DNA from 4 places in the Erwinia sp. TECH1 genome. Region 2 is predicted to be linked to each of the others. Evidence: predicted binding sites of a transcription regulator. Region 2 holds the regulator's gene; each other region holds the start of a gene.
What was found. Region 2 encodes Fur, which represses iron uptake genes when iron is present. Its sites were predicted from a motif close to ATAATAATGAGAACNACTATCAA; they were not measured.
Positions count from the first base shown of each region.

Region 1: fepB (Fe2+-enterobactin ABC transporter substrate-binding protein) is a predicted target of Fur. The motif match lies at 2,122-2,144, and genes of this name have one in related genera.
Region 3: ACVWZ0_RS08630 (TonB-dependent siderophore receptor) is a predicted target of Fur. The motif match lies at 3,034-3,056, and genes of this name have one in related genera.
Region 4: fhuF (siderophore-iron reductase FhuF) is a predicted target of Fur. The motif match lies at 2,998-3,020, and genes of this name have one in related genera.

Region 1 covers NZ_JBSRZK010000001.1:4,231,362-4,235,963, forward strand. The annotation lists gene ACVWZ0_RS19820 (TonB-dependent siderophore receptor) at 1-840, opposite strand, end outside; gene fepB (Fe2+-enterobactin ABC transporter substrate-binding protein) at 1,097-2,062, opposite strand; gene cgtA (Obg family GTPase CgtA) at 2,272-3,450, opposite strand; gene rpmA (50S ribosomal protein L27) at 3,732-3,989, opposite strand; gene rplU (50S ribosomal protein L21) at 4,005-4,316, opposite strand; gene ispB (octaprenyl diphosphate synthase) at 4,571-4,602, shown strand, end outside.
Region 2 covers NZ_JBSRZK010000001.1:1,523,313-1,527,914, reverse strand. The annotation lists gene ybfF (esterase) at 1-400, shown strand, start outside; gene ybfE (LexA regulated protein) at 546-827, shown strand; gene fldA (flavodoxin FldA) at 969-1,499, shown strand; gene fur (ferric iron uptake transcriptional regulator) at 1,848-2,291, shown strand; gene ACVWZ0_RS07120 (beta-N-acetylhexosaminidase) at 2,349-4,602, opposite strand, start outside.
Region 3 covers NZ_JBSRZK010000001.1:1,834,303-1,838,904, forward strand. The annotation lists gene ACVWZ0_RS08615 (MFS transporter) at 1-474, shown strand, start outside; gene ACVWZ0_RS08620 (HlyD family secretion protein) at 471-1,553, shown strand; gene ACVWZ0_RS08625 (efflux transporter outer membrane subunit) at 1,550-2,941, shown strand; gene ACVWZ0_RS08630 (TonB-dependent siderophore receptor) at 3,081-4,602, shown strand, end outside.
Region 4 covers NZ_JBSRZK010000001.1:809,241-813,842, forward strand. The annotation lists gene ACVWZ0_RS03725 (DUF2946 domain-containing protein) at 1-177, opposite strand, end outside; gene ACVWZ0_RS03730 (MFS transporter) at 385-1,593, shown strand; gene ACVWZ0_RS03735 (YbaK/EbsC family protein) at 1,601-2,068, opposite strand; gene fhuF (siderophore-iron reductase FhuF) at 2,169-2,963, opposite strand; gene ACVWZ0_RS03745 (GGDEF domain-containing protein) at 3,394-4,479, opposite strand.

The DNA of each region.
Region 1 (4,602 bases), 2.7 Mb from region 2:
CGCAAACTCCCAGCGCAGCTTACCGTGTATATCTTTATTCACCACGCCTTCGCGTCCCGCCGGAACGGTATCGGCATAGGTGCCGGTGCGCAGCGACTGATGACCTTCGTTAATAAACTGCGCGTCCGCCTGCGTCTTGCTCAGGTTGCCCCACAGCGAGAAGCTGACATCATCGCCCATCGGGCCGCTCAAAGAGAAGTTAGAGCGTTTGGTGGAGCCTTCGGATTTATGCTCCGGCATATTCAGGTAGGTGTTCCAGCTGCCGTGCCACTCGTTGCCGGTCTGTTTGGTGATGATATTCACCACGCCGCCCGCCGCGCCGTTGCCATAGCGTGCCGCCGCCGGGCCGCGGATCACTTCGATATGGTCAACCATTTCCGGCGGCACCCAGTTGGTATCGCCACGCGTGTCGCGTTCGCCGCGCCAGCCCAGACGTACCGAGTTGCGGCTGGCGACCGGCATTCCGTCGATCAGGATCAGCGTATTTTCTGGCCCCATACCGCGAATGTCGATCTGACGATTATTGCCGCGCTGGCCGCTGGTGGAGTTGCCGGTAAGGTTAACGCCCGGCATGGTACGGATGATTTCAGAAAGATCGCGTGAAGGCGGACGTTTTTTGATTTCGTCGGCGGTGATGGTGGATACGCCCGGCGCCTGCAAGTTCTGCTGCTCCGCCGTGACCATCAGGGTGCCGCCTTCCGCATCGACATGTTCGCCGGAGGCCGCCGCCGCGGGCGCCTCTGCTTCAGCGTTAGTTTGGGTGCTATCGTCCGCCGTTGCGCCTGCCATTGCGCCCAGGCCAAGCAAAATTGCCAGTGAGAGTCTTGATAATGTGTTCAACGTTCTCATTCCCTGTAGATCCGCCTCCGCCAGTCTCTACAGAGGCAAGTAGATAAATAAACAGGCGTTGCTGTCCGCCCACGCCTGGTTTGCGGTACGCACGGGCGTCTCTGACCAGGCGGCCATACATTATTTCAAATGCAAACAATTATCAATTCGATTGTTTGTCGTATTCTTATTAGCGTGATGATTTTGTGAGCAGGCAGGAAAACGCAGCGGAGAGCGGATGCCTTCGCGGACGCGAAGGCATGAAAAACTATTTGCCGGAAAACAGCTGTTCCAGGCGGGTCAGGACATTGTTGGCGCTGTAGTAGTCCAGCCGGAAGCTGTCTTCGCCCAGCGCATAAACCTGCTTGTTTTTTACCGCCGGGGAGTTGGCGACCAGCGGCTCGGCCAGCAGCGCCGCCTGCTCTTTATCACCTGCGGCAAACATCAGCACGGACCGCCCCGTCAGGCCGGTGACCAGATTTTCTCCGCTTATGGGAATAATATCCCGACGCTTAAGGCGCTGGCTGGCCTGACGTACCACGGCCGTCGGCTCAGCCAGGGTAAAGCCCAGCGATCCCAGTAGTTTTCCCTGGGCAGATTCCGGCGTCCAGAGATTGACCAGATGGATATGAGGATTATAAACCAGCGCGGAAACGGGCTGCGGCGGCAGTTGCAGCTTCGCTTTGACCTCTTTCTCCCGCTGCGCGTAGCGTTGAATCGATGCCTCCGCCTCGGTTTCTTTACCTGTGGCCTGCGCCAGCACGCGCTCTACTTCCTGCCAGCTTTTATCGTCGTAGTTAACGACCAGCGTCGGCGCCAGCGCGGCCAGACGATCGTAAAACGGCAGCGCGGAGTCGTTTCCCGTCGCGCTGACGATAATCAGATCCGGATTTTCTGCGGCAATCGCTTCAAGGTTAGGTTCGCCGCTGTAAAGGCGCTTAACGCCCTTCGCCGCCGCCACGTTCCCCCACTGACGGAAAAATCCCTGGCCGTCGGCGATACGATGGCCTGGCATGGTGGCACCGCTGGCGATAACCGGCGCGTCTATCGCCAGCAGCGAGCCGGTCAGCGTCACGCTGGTAGAGACAATCCGTTCAGGCTGCTTCTTTAGCACCATTTCGCCCTTAACGCTGGTGATATGCCGTGGCCAGCCTTCTTCGGCACGCGCTGCACCGCTCGACAGCAGCGAGAGAGCAAAAATTATCAGGGGAAACATTTGGATGGGAGTGCGCATGGATCAACTCATTCAGACGGGGCAAAGCGCGGGGCTTCGCGAAGGATCGGATAGAGCAGATGATAATGATTATCTTTATTAGCGGGAAGAAATAATTACTGCTGCGAAGGTCAACGCTCATGAAGCTGGGTTCCTGCTCAGTGAGGCTGCCATCGGTACTCCGTGCGGTTCCCATAACAGAAAGGGCGCCGATTGGCGCCCTTCAGGGATTAACGCTGGTAGATGATTTCGACGCCTTCGTCGTCTTCGTCATCCCAGTCGTCGTCCCAGTCATCGTCTTCTTCTACCGCCGTTTCAGCTTCTTCCAGCTGCTGGCGATGATAGTCGTCCCACATGAACTCCACTTTTTCCGGCTGCTTCTCTTCCACTTCCGCCTCTTTTGGATTGGCGTTCAGGAAGGACATCACGTCCCAGCAAAGCGGCGTTACGCCAACGCGGTTGGCGGCAGAAATCAGATAGTATTTATCCGTCCAGCCCAGCGCATCGGCAATGGCTTTCGCACGGGATTCCGCTTCTTCCTGATCCAGCAGGTCGACCTTGTTGAAAACCAGCCAGCGAGGCTTATTAAAAAGCTTCTCGCTGTATTTTTCCAGCTCGCCCAGAATGATGCGGGCGTTTTCTACCGGATCGGTTTCATCAATTGGCGCCAGGTCGATGGTGTGCAGCAGCACGCGGCAGCGCTCAAGGTGCTTAAGGAAACGAATACCCAGACCTGCGCCGTCAGAAGCGCCTTCAATCAGGCCCGGAATGTCGGCGATCACAAAGCTCTGCTCGCTGTCCATACGCACTACGCCCAGGCTAGGTACCAGGGTGGTAAACGGATAGTCGGCTACTTTAGGCTTCGCGGCGGAAACGGCGCGGATAAAGGTGGATTTACCCGCGTTCGGCAGGCCCAGCATTCCGACGTCGGCCAGCAGCATCAGCTCCAGCTGCAGATCGCGCTTCTCGCCCGGCGTTCCCATCGTTTTCTGACGAGGCGTACGGTTAACGGAAGATTTAAAGCGGGTGTTGCCCAGGCCGTGCCAGCCGCCTTTTGCGACCATTTGCAGCTGACCGTGCTTCATCATATCGCCCAGCGTTTCGCCAGTGCCCTGATCGATGATACGGGTGCCGACCGGCACTTTAATAATAATGTCTTTACCGCGTTTACCGGTGCAGTCACGGCTCTGGCCGTTCTGCCCGCGCTCGGCACGGAAAGATTTTTCAAAGCGATAATCGATAAGGGTGTTCAGGTTCTCGTCGGCCTGCATATAGACGTCGCCGCCATCACCACCATCGCCGCCGTCCGGGCCGCCTCTGGGAATATATTTCTCACGACGGAAACTGACGCAGCCATTGCCGCCATCACCCGCAGCAACGAGGATCGTCGCTTCATCAACAAACTTCATGTTACTTCTCCGTAAATCATTTGCCCGCTGCTGGCAGGATGATCCGTCGTGGCTCGCAGGCCTTATGACGGCTGTCCGGGGGCGCAGCCCTCGCGTCATTTCCAGACAGGGGATCCGCCTTAAGACATCATGCAGCTGAATACAAAGTGTACAGCAAAGGGTTTTACTGGCAACCTGATTGGCGCGCCAGATGCAGAATGTAAAAAGCCCCGCAATCATAGCGGGGCTTTTTGATTCGCTGCTGAAAGCGGTATCAGGTACCGCCTTCAGGCACGAAAACCTTACTCAGCAACGATGCTGATGTATTTACGGTTGTTCGGGCCTTTCACTTCAAACAGGACCTTGCCGTTTGCCGTAGCAAACAGGGTGTGGTCACGGCCGCAGCCTACGTTGGTGCCCGCGTGGAATTTGGTGCCACGCTGACGAACGATGATGCTACCTGCCAGAACGCTTTCGCCACCGAAACGCTTAACGCCCAGGCGTTTTGCGTTGGAATCGCGGCCATTTCGAGTGGAACCGCCAGCCTTTTTATGTGCCATTTGTCAGATCTCCTCTTAGGCGCTGATGCCAGTGATCTTCACATCAGTGAACCACTGACGGTGACCCTGCTGCTTACGGTAGTGTTTACGACGACGAAACTTAACAATCTTAATTTTGTCGCCACGACCGTGAGCAATAATTTCTGCTTTGATCACGCCGCCTGAAACTAAAGGTGCGCCGATCGTTACTTCTTCGCCGTTGGCAATCATCAGAACCTGGTCGAATTCAATCGTTTCGCCGGTTGCGATGTCCAGCTTTTCCAGGCGAACGGTCTGACCTTCGCTCACTCGGTGTTGTTTACCACCACTTTGGAAAACCGCGTACATATAAACTCCGCTCTCGCGCTTGCCGTCTTGAGTTCAGGCTGCGCTATAAATATTCACAATAGGGCGCGAATTCTACGCAACTTCGCACGCGATGACAAGTGCCAGGTAGCGGGTATTGCAGAAAAAAAACGCAAAGCACAGCCAAATGTTTCACAGTCGCCATTTTCAAGTACAATCTGTTATACATTACATGCCGCAGGCACGGGTAAAGACGCTTATCATAGCCGCAAAGTGGGCAATAGCTGAAAAGACTGATGAACTTAGAACAGATAAACGAACTCACCGC
Region 2 (4,602 bases):
CCATCACGACGCGATTTTCGCCGCGCTGGCCGCCGTCAGCGAAGCGGGCATTACCCGCCGGAGCGAAGCCGCCGCGCTGATGCGTCAGACCATAGAGGAAGAAGGCGTCATTCAGTTTCTGCTTAAATCGTTTCAGGACGGCGAATGGCGTTTCAACGTGCCGGCGCTCTGGCAGCACTACGATCGGATTATCGGCTGGGAAACGCTGCCCGCCTGGCCACATCCCACGCTGTTTATTCGGGGCGAACATTCGCCTTATCTACAGGAAGCGTATCGTGACGCGCTGCTGGCCCAGTTCCCTGCCGCCCGCGCCCACGTGATTACCGGCGCGGGTCACTGGGCGCATGCCGAGAAACCTGATGCCGTTTTGCGCGCCATCCGCCGTTTTTTTGCCCTGTGAAAACAAATGTTTCAGTAAAAGGCTAAATAATTGTCGTCGCGACTTTCGCTGGGGTATGATGGCGCGCTAAAATTTGTCGACGGCACCGGCCGCAAACGCTAACGGCTCAATCCATCAGAACTCCAGCCTTCAGTATCACGATTCTATGGCAAAAGAAAACACGGACCGCACCACGATCGATCTGTTCGCAGACGAGCGTCGACCGGGACGACCCAAAACCAATCCACTGGCACGTGATGAGCAGTTGCGCATTAACAAACGCAACCAGCTTAAGCGTGATAAAGTGCGCGGGCTGAAGCGCGTAGAACTGAAAATGAACAGTGACGCAGTTGACGCCCTGAACCAGCTCGCCGAGCAGCGTAATATGAGCCGCAGCGAACTGATAGAAGAGATGGTCATGGCGCAGTTAGCCAGGCCTGAGCGCTGAAGCACGCGCTACGGTAAAGCACAAAGCGACAAATACAGGCGGATTAGCCGTTTATCCCCCTGTTGCTGTCTGCTATTATTGCCCTTAACATTTTCAGGCTAGCCGCCGCATATCATTAAGTTTCAAGAGGTTATTAAACTCATGGCAATCGTAGGCATTTTCTTTGGCAGCGATACGGGCAATACGGAAAACATTGCAAAAATGATCCAGAAGCAGCTCGGTAAAGAGGTGGCTGAAGTTCATGATATCGCTAAAAGCAGCAAAGAAGACCTTGAAGCCTTTGATATTTTGCTGCTGGGCATCCCGACCTGGTACTACGGTGAAGCGCAGTGCGACTGGGATGATTTCTTCCCTACGCTGGAAGAGATCGACTTCAACGGCAAGCTGGTCGCGCTGTTTGGCTGCGGCGATCAGGAAGATTACGCGGAATATTTCTGCGACGCGATGGGCACCATTCGCGACATTATCGAGCCTAACGGCGCGGTGATCGTCGGCCACTGGCCGACAGAAGGCTATGATTTCGAGGCCTCTAAAGGCCTGGCGGACGATACCCATTTCCTTGGCCTGGCCATTGATGAAGATCGCCAGCCGGAGCTGACCAACGAACGCGTTGAAAAGTGGGTCAAACAGATTTCTGACGAGCTTCAGCTCCAGGATATTCTCGAAGCGTGATAGCATTGGCCCGCTGTACGAATCCACAGCGGGCCAATGGTTTTTCCTATAGAAGTGATAGATACATATTTGTAACTTTTACCGTCAAAACGGTAGAATAGCACTGCTCCGCCTCCGCTTCTGCGGCGCCGAAAACCAGGCAGAGCGAACTGACAACCCAGCGTAAATGGGTGCTTGCTTTTCCGGACGTAACGACTTCTTATCCTTACATCCCCTGATGGTTTTGCATCTCCGCTGTGGTTTCTTCAAGGCATCGGTTCTATAATGAGACGCTCAGCTTTTGCGTCGACCGATGCTCACGGCTTCTCAGCCACTTAGTGACCAGCAAAGTAACAGGACAATATCCGCATGACTGACAATAACACCGCATTAAAGAAGGCCGGCCTGAAAGTCACGCTTCCTCGACTGAAAATTCTGGAAGTGCTTCAGGAACCAGAGTGCCATCACGTCAGTGCGGAAGATTTGTATAAACGCCTGATCGACATGGGCGAAGAGATTGGCCTGGCGACGGTTTACCGCGTTCTGAACCAGTTTGACGATGCGGGGATCGTGACCCGTCATAACTTCGAAGGCGGCAAGTCCGTGTTTGAACTGACCCAGCAGCAGCATCACGATCACCTGATCTGCCTGGACTGCGGCAAAGTAATCGAATTCAGCGACGAGTCTATTGAATCCCGCCAGCGTGATATTGCGACGAAGCACGGTATCAAACTCAGCAACCACAGCCTCTATCTTTACGGCCACTGCGCCACCGGCGACTGCCGTGAAGACGACACGCTGCACGATAAGTAATCGATTTCAATAAAAAACCGGCGATCGCTCGCCGGTTTTTTTTTGCCTGCGCCCCGCCTATTTCAGGCTTTCCACGCGGCTGAAGCGCTTGCCGTCGCTACTGACGGCGCGGATCAACACCTCGCCGGAAACCGACGGACGGGCGCTGTCATGATAGCGCTGCCAGCTGTTGCCACCGTCCAGCGAGTAGTCAATAGCCACGCCCGGCAGGGCGATATTGGCTGCCAGCTTGCCCGCGACAAGACGTGCGCCCGGCTGCGGCAGACGATAGTGGATCCCGGCTTTATCCATTTTCGGCAGCTCGCGCTGGCCCAGCAGGTTTGCATAACGCTGCCAGTCCTTATGCAACGCCGCCCGATCGACATGCCGCGTTTCGCCGCCTTTATACTCACGTCCGGCCTGGTAAGTCTGCTCCCAGGCAGCACGATGCCAGCCGCGCTCCGCCACGGCCAGCGCGCGTGGGAAAATCATCCATTCCATCTGCTCGTCGGTACGTACGGTTTCGCTCCAGAGCTGGGCTGAAATCCCATACACGCCCGGCCAGGGCTTATCGGATTTAGCATCAAAGAAGTTACCGTCGCGATCCACCGATGTCTCTGCATTCTGCGGCATATTGTCCGGCGCGAAGCTGAACATTTTGCGCTCGTCGTTGAAGCGGGTGCCCCAGTAATAGCCTCTTTCCAGCGGATTGACCTCGTACGGGAAATCCATATAAAGGTAATCCGGGTTGGAGACGGTGACTTCGTAGCCTTTGTTAGCCCAGTCGTTAATGCTGTCAAAGCCGCCCCAGAAAAGCGTATCCCAGAAATTAACGCCGATGCGTTTGGTCGCAAAGTCTTTAGGGCCCTTCGCATCCTTCAGGCCATCCTGCCACGCCTGCATCTTTTCAATACCGTGCGCGTTTACCCGCTCGCTGACCTTTTTGCCAAAGTAGCTGGGCAGATGATCCATATCCGCGACCTTGCCCGATTTCACCAGTGCCTGACAAACCTGCGATTTCGCCCAGGGTTTATCTTCCTTGCTCAAATCGACCCTGCCCTTGCCTGCTTCGGGACTGGCCGCATCGGTATAGCCAACGCCCAGGCGGATGTTTTTCGCCTCGTCGCCGCCAAAGTGCCAGGTGGTTAACGGCGTGCCAGCCGCCTGATGCATCGCCTGGATTTCGCTAATCACCTTATCAACAAAACGCATGGAGGAATCCAGGCAGGGATTCAGATAGCTGGTGCGATCGTAAAACTGTACGGAGGTGGTGTTCGAAGTATCGGTTGGATCGACCAGGCGATACTCGTTTGCCTCTTTGGTCTTACCCTCTTTCATCAGCCGGTTGTAGCGGGCTTCCATAGAAATCACCGCCGCCCTGGCATGAGCAGGCATATCGATTTCCGGGATGACTTCGATGCCGCGCGCTTTGGCATAGCGCAGGATAGCAATGTAGTCGTCGCGGGTCAGATAGCCATTGCCCTGCGTGTCGGCGAAAGGCCCGGATCCCAGCTGCGGCAGCAGACAGCGCTGCTCCGTGAGATCGTGGCAGCGTCTGGCACCAATATCAGTCAGCTCCGGCAGGCCGGGGATCTCAATACGCCAGCCTTCATCATCGCTCAGATGAAAATGGAATTTATTGAGTTTAACCGCCGCCATCTGATCCAGCAGGCGCAGCACCGCCTCTTTGCTGTGGAAGTTACGGCCGATATCGAGAAAAATACCGCGATAGGCCATGCGGGGCGCATCGGTGACGTCCAGGGTAGCGATCTTTTGTTCGCCGCTGGCCGGCAGCAGCGACAGGATGGACATCATGCCGTAGTAGATGCCCGCCTCGTCAAAACCTTCTACCTGCGCTTCCTGCGCGCGGACGCTCAGCCTGTAGGCGCCGGAAACCGCCTCGTTGCCCGTGAAAGCGGCGGGTGCAAGCCTGCTTTTAATCACGTAGCCCTGCCCATTTTCTGCCAGACCCAGCAGCGCAAAACGATCCCTTACCGCTTCTGCAGAATCGGCGTTAAGCCCGGTCAGCTCGAATTGCACGCCCCGGCTTAAATCGGCATCTTCTGCATGAAGGGTAGTATGCAGCGGCGTCGGCAGGATCTGTCCGCGCAGCGCTTCGCCAGCGAGCTGCGCCGTATCACTGTTTTTTTCAAAGCGGCTGACAGGCGTCATCAACACGTTGCGATCGTCGGCCGTCCGCTTCCAGTAGTTATCCATTGGCGAGACAAACGAGGTCAGATCTTCCGTATCGGTGCTGGCAATGATTTTAGGCTGGGCGTTTTCAGAAGTAACGTACCAGCGCGGCATCACGTCCGTGATAAACAGCTGCCAG
Region 3 (4,602 bases), 310 kb from region 2:
CTGCTGAATATCGGCAGCGTAGTGACCCAGCCGAAAAACCTGGTCAGCCTGGTGGTGCTGTTCGGCATGAGCCAGAATCTGGGCGGCCTGATCGGATCGGCGCTGCTGGGAACGTTTCAGGTGTGGCGGGAAAAATATCACTCCAGCCTGCTGGGCGACCAGCTCTCCCTGCTGGATCCCAACGTCACCGAGCGGCTGTCGCAATATTCAGGGCTGTTCAACAGCCTGATCGGCGATCCCGCTCAGCTCAGCGCGCAGAGTACGGCGCAGCTACAGACGGTAGCTACGCTGCAGGCAAACGTGCTGGCTTACAACGATACCTATCTTCTTACGGCCGGCATGGCCTTTGTCACATTAATCTGGGTACTGTGGCGTCTGTCGCGGCTGCGCTATCTCAACTGGCAGCAGGCCAAACGCGAAGCGGAAGCGGAAAGGCAGATGCTGCAGGCGAATAAAACAATGAGGAATGAATGAGTCAGCAGGAACAGAGCCAGCTCGCCGAGCGTGAACGCAATAACAGGCTACGGATCATCTCTATAGTGACGGGCGCAGGCATTGCCCTGGTCGGGGTGCTGGTGATCCTTTATGCCTGGCAGCTGCCGCCTTTCACCAGTTCAGTTCAGTCTACGGAAAACGCCTACGTGCGCGGCCAGGTCACGTTTATCAGTCCGCAGGTCAGCGGCTACGTCACCGCCGTCAACGTGCTGGATTACCAGCCGGTGCGTAAGGGCGAGGTGATGATGACCATTGACGATCGTATTTACCGGCAGCGGGTGCATCAGGCGCAGGCGCAGCTGGCGATCAAAAAGGCGGCGCTGGAGAACAACGTCCAGCAGCGGCGCAGCGCGCAGGCGGTGATCGCCCGCAACCAGGCCGTGCTGGAAAATGCCAAAGCTCAGGCGCTTAAAAGCGGGCTGGATTTAAAGCGCGTCGAGAATCTGGTGTCTGACGGCTCGCTGTCCGTGCGCGAGCGCGACGCCTCCCGCGCCAGCAATGCCCAGACGCTGGCCGAAGTACAGCAGGCGAAAGCCACGCTGGAAGTTTCCCGTCAGGATCTGCAAACCGCGATTGTTAACCATGCCTCAATGGAGGCGGACGTGGCGAATGCGCAGGCCGCGCTGGAGCTGGCGCAGATCGATCTGGACAATACCCGCATTATCGCGCCGCGCGACGGCCAGCTGGGGCAGATTGCCGTTCGCCTGGGCGCTTACGTGGCGGCAGGCACCCGGCTTACCTCGCTGGTGCCGCCGCAGAAGTGGGTCGTTGCCAATATGAAAGAGACGCAGATGGCGCATATCCGGCCTGGCCTGCCCGTGACCTTTACCGTCGACGCGCTGAACGGCGAAGCGTATCAGGGTAAAGTTGAATATATTTCGCCTGCGGCCGGTTCGGAGTTCAGCGCGATTTCGCCGGATAACGCTACCGGCAACTTTGTCAAAATCGCCCAGCGTATTCCGGTGCGGATAGCCATTACCAGCGAAAAAGTAGAGCGTCTGCGACCCGGCATGTCCGTTGAGGTGAATATCGATACCGCCGCCGGAGAGTCGAAATGAGGCCTCGGGCGCTGGCGCTGCTGATCGTTATCCTGCTGCCCGTCGGCTGCGCCACCAAAGTCGAAAAGGCGCCGGGATCGCTGCCCGTTCCGGCGCAGTGGCGCCATCAGGCCGGGCCTTCCTCGCCCGTAGAAGCCGGATGGTGGCGCGCCTTTGGCGATCGCGATCTGAACGTGCTGGTTGAGCAGGCGCTGAAGCATAATCTGGATATCCTTACCGCTCGCTCCCGCGTCGATCAGTACCGTGCTGAGCTGCGGGCGGCCGAGGGTGATAACTTTCCCACGCTGAGCGCAGGCGGCTCCGCCAGCCACGCCAGAGCGCTCTCGTCGGTCAGCGGCCAGCCCCATGAATCTGCCGTATTTCAAGGGTTGCTCCAGGCCAATTATGAGGTGGATTTATGGGGCGCACGCAGCAGCAACATTGCGGCCGCTGAGTCCTCGCTGGCGGCAATCCAGGCCGCGTCTTCTGCCGCAGAGTTGACCGTAGCCAGCTCGGTGGCCTCTGGCTATATGACGCTGCTGGCGCTGGACGAGCAGCTGCGCGTAACGGAGGCGACGCTCGCCACGCGTGAGAATTCGCTGCGGCTGGCGCAACGGCAGTTTGAAACCGGCTATACCTCCAGGCTGGAATGGGTGCAGTCGCAGTCGGAATACCAGACGGCAAAAGCGCAGATCCCGGTGCTGCGGCATCAGATTGCGCAGCAGGAAAATGCGCTCAGCATCCTGGTGGGGATGAATCCTCGCGAAATCGCCCGACAGGGCCGTTTTAAGCAGGTCGCTCCACAGCAGCTGCCTTCTCTGCTGCCTTCCGAACTTTTGCAGCGGCGTCCGGACATCGTTCAGGCCCAGCGCCTGCTGCTGGCGGCGGACGCCACGCTGGCCTCCTCGAAAGCGCGCCTGCTGCCTTCGCTGAATTTGACGGCCAGCGGCACGCTGCAAAGCGCCGCGCTGCATCAGCTGGCGGATAATCCGTTCCGGCTCTGGAGCATCGGCGGCAGCGTGCTGGCGCCCATCCTCAACCGCGAGGCGCTGACGGCGCAGGTCGATGTCTCTATGGCGGGCCGCAATCAGGCGCTGTTTAACTATGAGAAGGTGGTGCGCAACGCTTTCAGCGAGGTGAACAACGATCTGGATGCTATTGCTCGCTATAAAGAGCAGCTCGCGGAGCTGCAAACCCAGGAGCAGGTAGTGAGCGAAGCGCTGCATATTGCCAATAATCGTTATCAGAACGGTTACGCATCTTATCTGGAGGCGCTGGACGCGCAGCGAACGCTGTTCAGCACCCAGCTGAACCTGGTGCAGGTAAAAAATAATTTGCTGCAGGCGCAGATAGATCTGTATCGGGCGCTGGGCGGCGGCTGGCAGGCGGGAGACGCTGGCAGCGGATAAAACCCTGCGCAACTAATGGATTACTTCTCTTAAAGTGGCGGTAAAAGTGGGGTTTACCGCTTGCATTCCCGGCAGCTATAAAGATAATCGCAATCCGAATAATAATGATTATCACTCAGCTTGCTATCAGGGAACCGCCATGGCCCATACACGCCTGTTTCACCGCCGCTTCAATTTTACGCTGCTGGCGACGTTTATCGCGTCCGCCGGTACGCCAGCTATGTCGGCAGAAACGCCTGCCGCCGCAAAAACGGCCGCCGCCAACGTCCCGGCCGACAAGACCATGACCGTTATTGCCACAGATGCGGATAATTTCAAATCGGGCGGCGACCAGCTGGTGCCCGCGTATCTGGAAGGGCAGGTCGCCAACGGCGGCCGCCTGGGCATGCTTGGCGAGCAGAATGCGCATGATGTGCCTTTCAACGTGATCGGCTACACCAGCAAGATGATCCAGGATCGGCAGGCGCAAACGCTGAAGGATGTGGTTGCTAATGACGCCTCGGTACAGAACGTGCAGGGCTACGGCAACTTTGCGGAAACTTATCGCATTCGCGGTTTCGATCTGGACGGCGACGATATGACCTTCGGCGGGCTGCCTGGCGTGATGCCGCGTCAGGTCGTTTCTACCCAGATGGTGGATCGCGTGGAAATCTTTAAGGGATCTAACGCGCTGATTAATGGTGCCGCCACCAGCGGCGTCGGCGGCATGATTAACCTGGAGCCTAAACATGCCGAAGACGCGCCGTTGACTCAACTGGGCGTAGATTATACCTCTTCTTCCCAGGCAGGGACGTCGCTGGACGTAGGACGCCGCTTCGGTGACAGCAACCAGTGGGGCGTGCGCGCCAACGTATTGCATCGTGAAGGTGAAACGGCGATTGATAACGAAAAGCGCCGCACCACATTAGCCTCGCTGGGACTGGACTATCGCGGCGACAGGCTGCGCACTTCGCTGGATCTTGGCTATCAGAAGCAGGCGTTCCACGGCGGGCGCATTGGCGTTAACGTCAGCGGCGTCGATTTTATTCCCGCCGTGCCGCGCGCAACCAGCAACTACAGCCAGAACTGGGTTTACAGCAACCTGGAAAGCGAATTTGGCATGGCGCGCGCGGAATACGATCTCACCGACAGCTGGACAGCTTACGGTGCCGTGGGCGGCCAGCACTCTCACGAAATGGGCGCTTACGGTACGCCGAAACTGCTTGATGAAGACGGATCGGCGACCATCAGCCGTATGGATACCAATAAATATGTCGACGCCTTCAGCGGCATGGGCGGCGTTCGCGGTAATTTCCACACCGGTTTCGTCAGCCACAGCGTCAACATCGGCTATTCGGCACAGACCAAACGTGAAAAAACCGCCTATGGCATGGCGCTGACGCCGCAGGCGACCAATATCTATCAGACCTCCGCCGTACCGGCGCCAGCCAACACCTATTTCGGCGGCGATCTTGACGATCCTCGCCCCACCAGTCGGATCCGTACGCAGGGCGTTCTGCTGGCCGATACGCTCGGCTTTCTGGATGATAAGATTTTGCTGACGGCAGGCGTACGGCATCAGAAGGTGGTGGTGCGTAACTATGCTTACGGCACGGCGATCGAAGATACCGACTCGCGCTTTACCCAATCGCGCTGGACGCCGGGCTACGGGCTGGTGGTGA
Region 4 (4,602 bases), 710 kb from region 2:
ATCGGCCATCATCGCCTCATCCATCGCCATGCCCGGCATCATCATGCTGTGCCACGCAGGCGACGCCACCAGCGATTTAGAAATCACCGGCGCGATAAACAGCAGCATGACGGCAAGCAGGCCAAGCCAGGCGGCAAGGCAACTACGCCGCATTTTAATCAGCGAAAGGTTTGGCATATCCTCAACGGCAACGGCGCCAGCGAATAAACGGTGGCCAGTGTAGCAAATTCACTCACCTCTGTTGTGAAAAGGTTGCTTACAACCTGAATTAAAGGCTGACAACTGCTTCGGCCTTTAGCAACTTCTTACATGCTATAAACAAATAGTTAACATTTGCGCCGCCTTCCCTGGCGGATTTTGCCGTCTGCAAGACAGGAACTTCATATGCTTGACTGGACTTCTACCCAGCGCAACGTGGCCTTCGCCAGTTTTGCCAGCTGGATGCTGGATGCGTTTGACTTTTTTATTCTGGTTTTCGTGCTGAGCGATATCGCGGCGAATTTTCACGTTGGGGTGGCGGAAGTGTCGCTGGCGATCATGCTGACGCTGGCGGTGCGGCCGATCGGCGCGCTGCTGTTTGGCCGTCTGGCAGAAACCTATGGCCGCCGCCCGATCCTGATGAGCAATATCCTGCTTTTCTCGCTGTTTGAGCTGCTCTCCGCCTGGTCGCCTACGCTTACCACCTTCCTGATTTTGCGCGTGATTTACGGCATTGCGATGGGCGGCGTCTGGGGCGTAGCCTCGTCGCTGGCGATGGAAACCATTCCCGATCGCTCCCGAGGGCTGATGTCCGGCATTTTTCAGGCGGGCTATCCGGCAGGCTATCTGCTGGCCTCGATTATTTTTGGGCTTTGCTATGCGTCTGTCGGCTGGCGCGGCATGTTCCTGATTGGCGCGATGCCGGTGCTGCTGCTGCCGTTTATCTGGTTTAAGGTGCCGGAATCGCCGGTCTGGCTGGCCGCCAGAGCGCAGAAAGAGAGCGTGGCGCTGCTGCCGGTGGTGCGTAAGCACTGGAAGCTGTGCCTCTATCTGGTCGGGCTGATGGCCTGCTTTAACTTTTTCAGCCACGGCACGCAGGATCTCTATCCAACCTTCCTGAAGGTGCAGCACGGCTTCGACCCGCATACCGTCAGCCTGATCGCCATTGCCTACAATATTGCCGCGATGATGGGCGGCGTCTTTTTCGGCTCGCTGTCGGAGAAAATCGGCCGCAAGAAGGCGATCATTATCGCCGCGCTGCTGGCGCTGCCGGTGTTGCCGCTGTGGGCTTTTTCCAGCGGATCGTTCACCATCGGGCTGGGCGCGTTTCTGATGCAGTTTATGGTACAGGGCGCGTGGGGCGTGGTGCCGACCTGGCTGACTGAACTGGTGCCGGCCAATACGCGAGCGATACTGCCGGGCTTCGTTTACCAGCTGGGGAATCTGATAGCGTCGGTCAATGCCACGCTCCAGTCCGGCATTGCCGAAGCGCACGGCAATAATTACGGCCTGGCGATGGCGATAGTGGCCGGAACGGTGGCGGTATTGATTGCGGTTATCGTCGCCTTTGGCAGGGAAACGCAGGGCAAAGTCATCACCCGCCAGGAAAACTAAAACGGCTTCAGCCCGGCGGCTGGCAGACGTCTACCCAGGTGGCGTCGGTCAGCTCCGCCAGCAGCTGGGGAGAAATACGCACCGCGCTGTAGATGGAGCCTGCCGCGGGCAGCACTTCGTCATACTGCCGCAGCGACACATCGCACAGCACCTGCAGCGGCGTTTCCAGGCCGAAAGGGCAGACGCCGCCGACGGGATGGCCCGTCCAGCTCACCACCTCATCGGTGCTGAGCATCCGCGCCTTCGCGCCCAGCACCGCTTTCAGCTTGCGGTTATCCAGTCTTAAATCACCACAGGTCACGATCAATATCACCCTGTCTTTTACCTTCAGCGACAGCGTTTTGGCTATCTGCCCCGGCTTGACGTAGTGGGCACGCGCCGCCTGCGCCACCGTGGCGGTACTCTCCGCCAGCTCAATAATGCCGATATCGGGCGCGCGCTCGGCAAAGAACTGCCGTACAGACTCCAGGCTCATGCTCCAGCTCCTTAACGTTCAGGGCGATAAAGCTGCCACAGAGCGGCCCGGCTGTAAACGGGCAGGAAAAAATTGAGACCTTTCGGGGCGGGAAGGGCGGTCAGACGGGCTTGAGCGTGCAGTTGCCGCAGCGCTCTACGTCAGGCAGACGATAGCGCTGGCAGCAGGTGCGGCGCTGCATCTCGCCGTCTCGCGGCAGCATAGTGCGGTAAAAAGGATTGTCGGCGCCATCGGCGAGCGAGCGCGAGAAGAAAAATGCGTGCTCCAGCTCGGCGCGCAGGCTCTCGCCCAGCAACGGCGCCAGCTCGCCCAGGAACCAGTGCACCGCGAAGCCGGTATTGCTCCAGATCAGCTTGCCGTTGATATCGCCGTGCCGTTCAATTCCGTTTACGATCGGGATCAGGCAGCGCTGGATCAGGCGATCCATCCGGCGACGCGGGCTGAGGTAGCGCGCCTCGTCATCTTCCTGCACGTCGATCCAGAAGGCGGCGGGGCGGCCGGTTTCATGAAACTCAACGTGAATATGTTCCGGCGAGCAGTCCAGCGCGCGGTTTTCCAGCAGCAGCGCCATCATCAGCGGCGGCAGGAGCAGACCCAGATACCACTGCGCCCAGAGCGATTGCAGCGGTTTGTTTTCCCTTTCCTGGTCGCCGTGAGCGCGATAAATAAAATCGCCGTAGCGCGCGTTGAGCCGGGCGAACGCCTCCGGCTGCGACCACTGCTCCAACGTCAAACAGCCGGCAGGCGCCGCTTCGTTCAGCCTGATTGTCTCCAGAAAGTAAGCGCGATGCTCGCTGAACAGCGCACGTAGCGAGCCGGCCAGCGGGCGATGGCTCTGGAGAAAGATAAGCGGAGAAACCGCTGAATCTGGGGCCTGACGACGAAGTGTGCTCATGGGTTACCCGGCATCAATCTAAGTGGGAAAACAAATGATAATCGTTCTTGATTGTATCTGAGGCCTGGCGGACAAACAAGCGCCATTTTTTCCGCCGCCCGGACGCCGAAAAGCACGGTATTTTCTGAATAAAGTAATTTGTATTAATGTCGCAGGCGGGAAAAAATCGTGCGGTAACGATTCCGCAAGTTTTGTCCGGCCATTAATTTGATTTTAGACTGGCCGGATACAGAAAATAATTACTCAGTATATGAATAATAAAAACTCGTAGCGGAATTTACCTTAAAGACGCATAAAGGAATTCTGAAAAAAAACGTTTCCGGCAGGTTGGCTCTTTTTAGTGAATATAAATCAAATAAGACTGGTGCAGGGAGGGGATATTAAGGCAAATTTATTTCACCGACCCGAATTGTTCAGGCCGGTGAAAGCATTAAAGCGTGTTAGCAGGTTTGTTCAGATCGTGTTGACTAAGCGCTTCCCAGGAAAGAATAGTATTCCGTCCCCGATTTTTCGCCAGATAGAGCGCGCGATCGGCATTGGCGACCGCGCTGTCAAAATCCTCATCGATTATTGGGGCAAAGCCCGCGCTGAGGGTAACGTGTGTGGCGACGCGCTCGTTAAACAGATGCGGGATCTCCAGCTCGTGCACGTACTGACGAATACGCTCCGACAGCTTCATCGCGATGGCGTCGTTAACGTTGGTCAGCAGCACCAGGAACTCCTCGCCGCCGTAGCGCGCCACGATATCGCGGGAACGCACGGCGTCGCGGATGGCGATTGAGACGCGTGCCAGCGCCTGGTCGCCCATCGCGTGCCCATAGTTATCGTTGTAGGCTTTAAAATGATCGATATCCAGCAGCAGAACAAAATGGTTACCTGCATGATTATCAAATATATTTTTCAGCCGGTTCATCAAGCCCCGCCGGTTATACAGGCCGGTTAACGGGTCGAGCATGCTCAGATCGCTCCAGGCTTCTTTCTCTTCGTAGAGCTGGCTGACCAGGCGTCGGGTAAAGCGATCCCGCCGTCTTTGCAGGATATGGTTCAGCGTAAAGCCCACCAGCGGCAGCAGGATAGTGAAGGCGATAATCGCCGTATTCTGGCCGCGATCCAGCACGACCACCGCCACCGAAGGCGGCGCGGTATGCAGACAAAATGCCAGCAGATTATCGTTCAACGCAATGGCTGCGATAAAAAAGGCGCAGAACAGGCTGAGCAGCAAAAAACTGTTATCAAAATAGAAAATTAATTCAAATGTCAGGACAATTTGCCAGGCCCAGAGCAGACCGGTGGTTACCGCCGCGATATTTAATAGCGGAAATTTCCCTCTGGGACGCAAAAATGTCCATAACAATAACAGCCCGCTGAGCAAAGCAATAATCAGCGTGGGCGCGCCGGTTTTTTCTTTTCTGCTGTAAATATAAAATAAAGACGCTGCTGTGTTTAAAAAGAGAAATAGCATCAGCGAAAACCGATATTTGCTGTGAAGCAATTCATTATAGCTTTGTAATTTCATTCTTTTCTACTCATGACTGCCTGAATAGCGCACGGCCTGGCCTGAAAAAAGGACCATGCCGGGAAGAGTCTGCTGTTGTTATTATATGGATTTAATAATAGTAAGGCGCCGACAATTTAACAC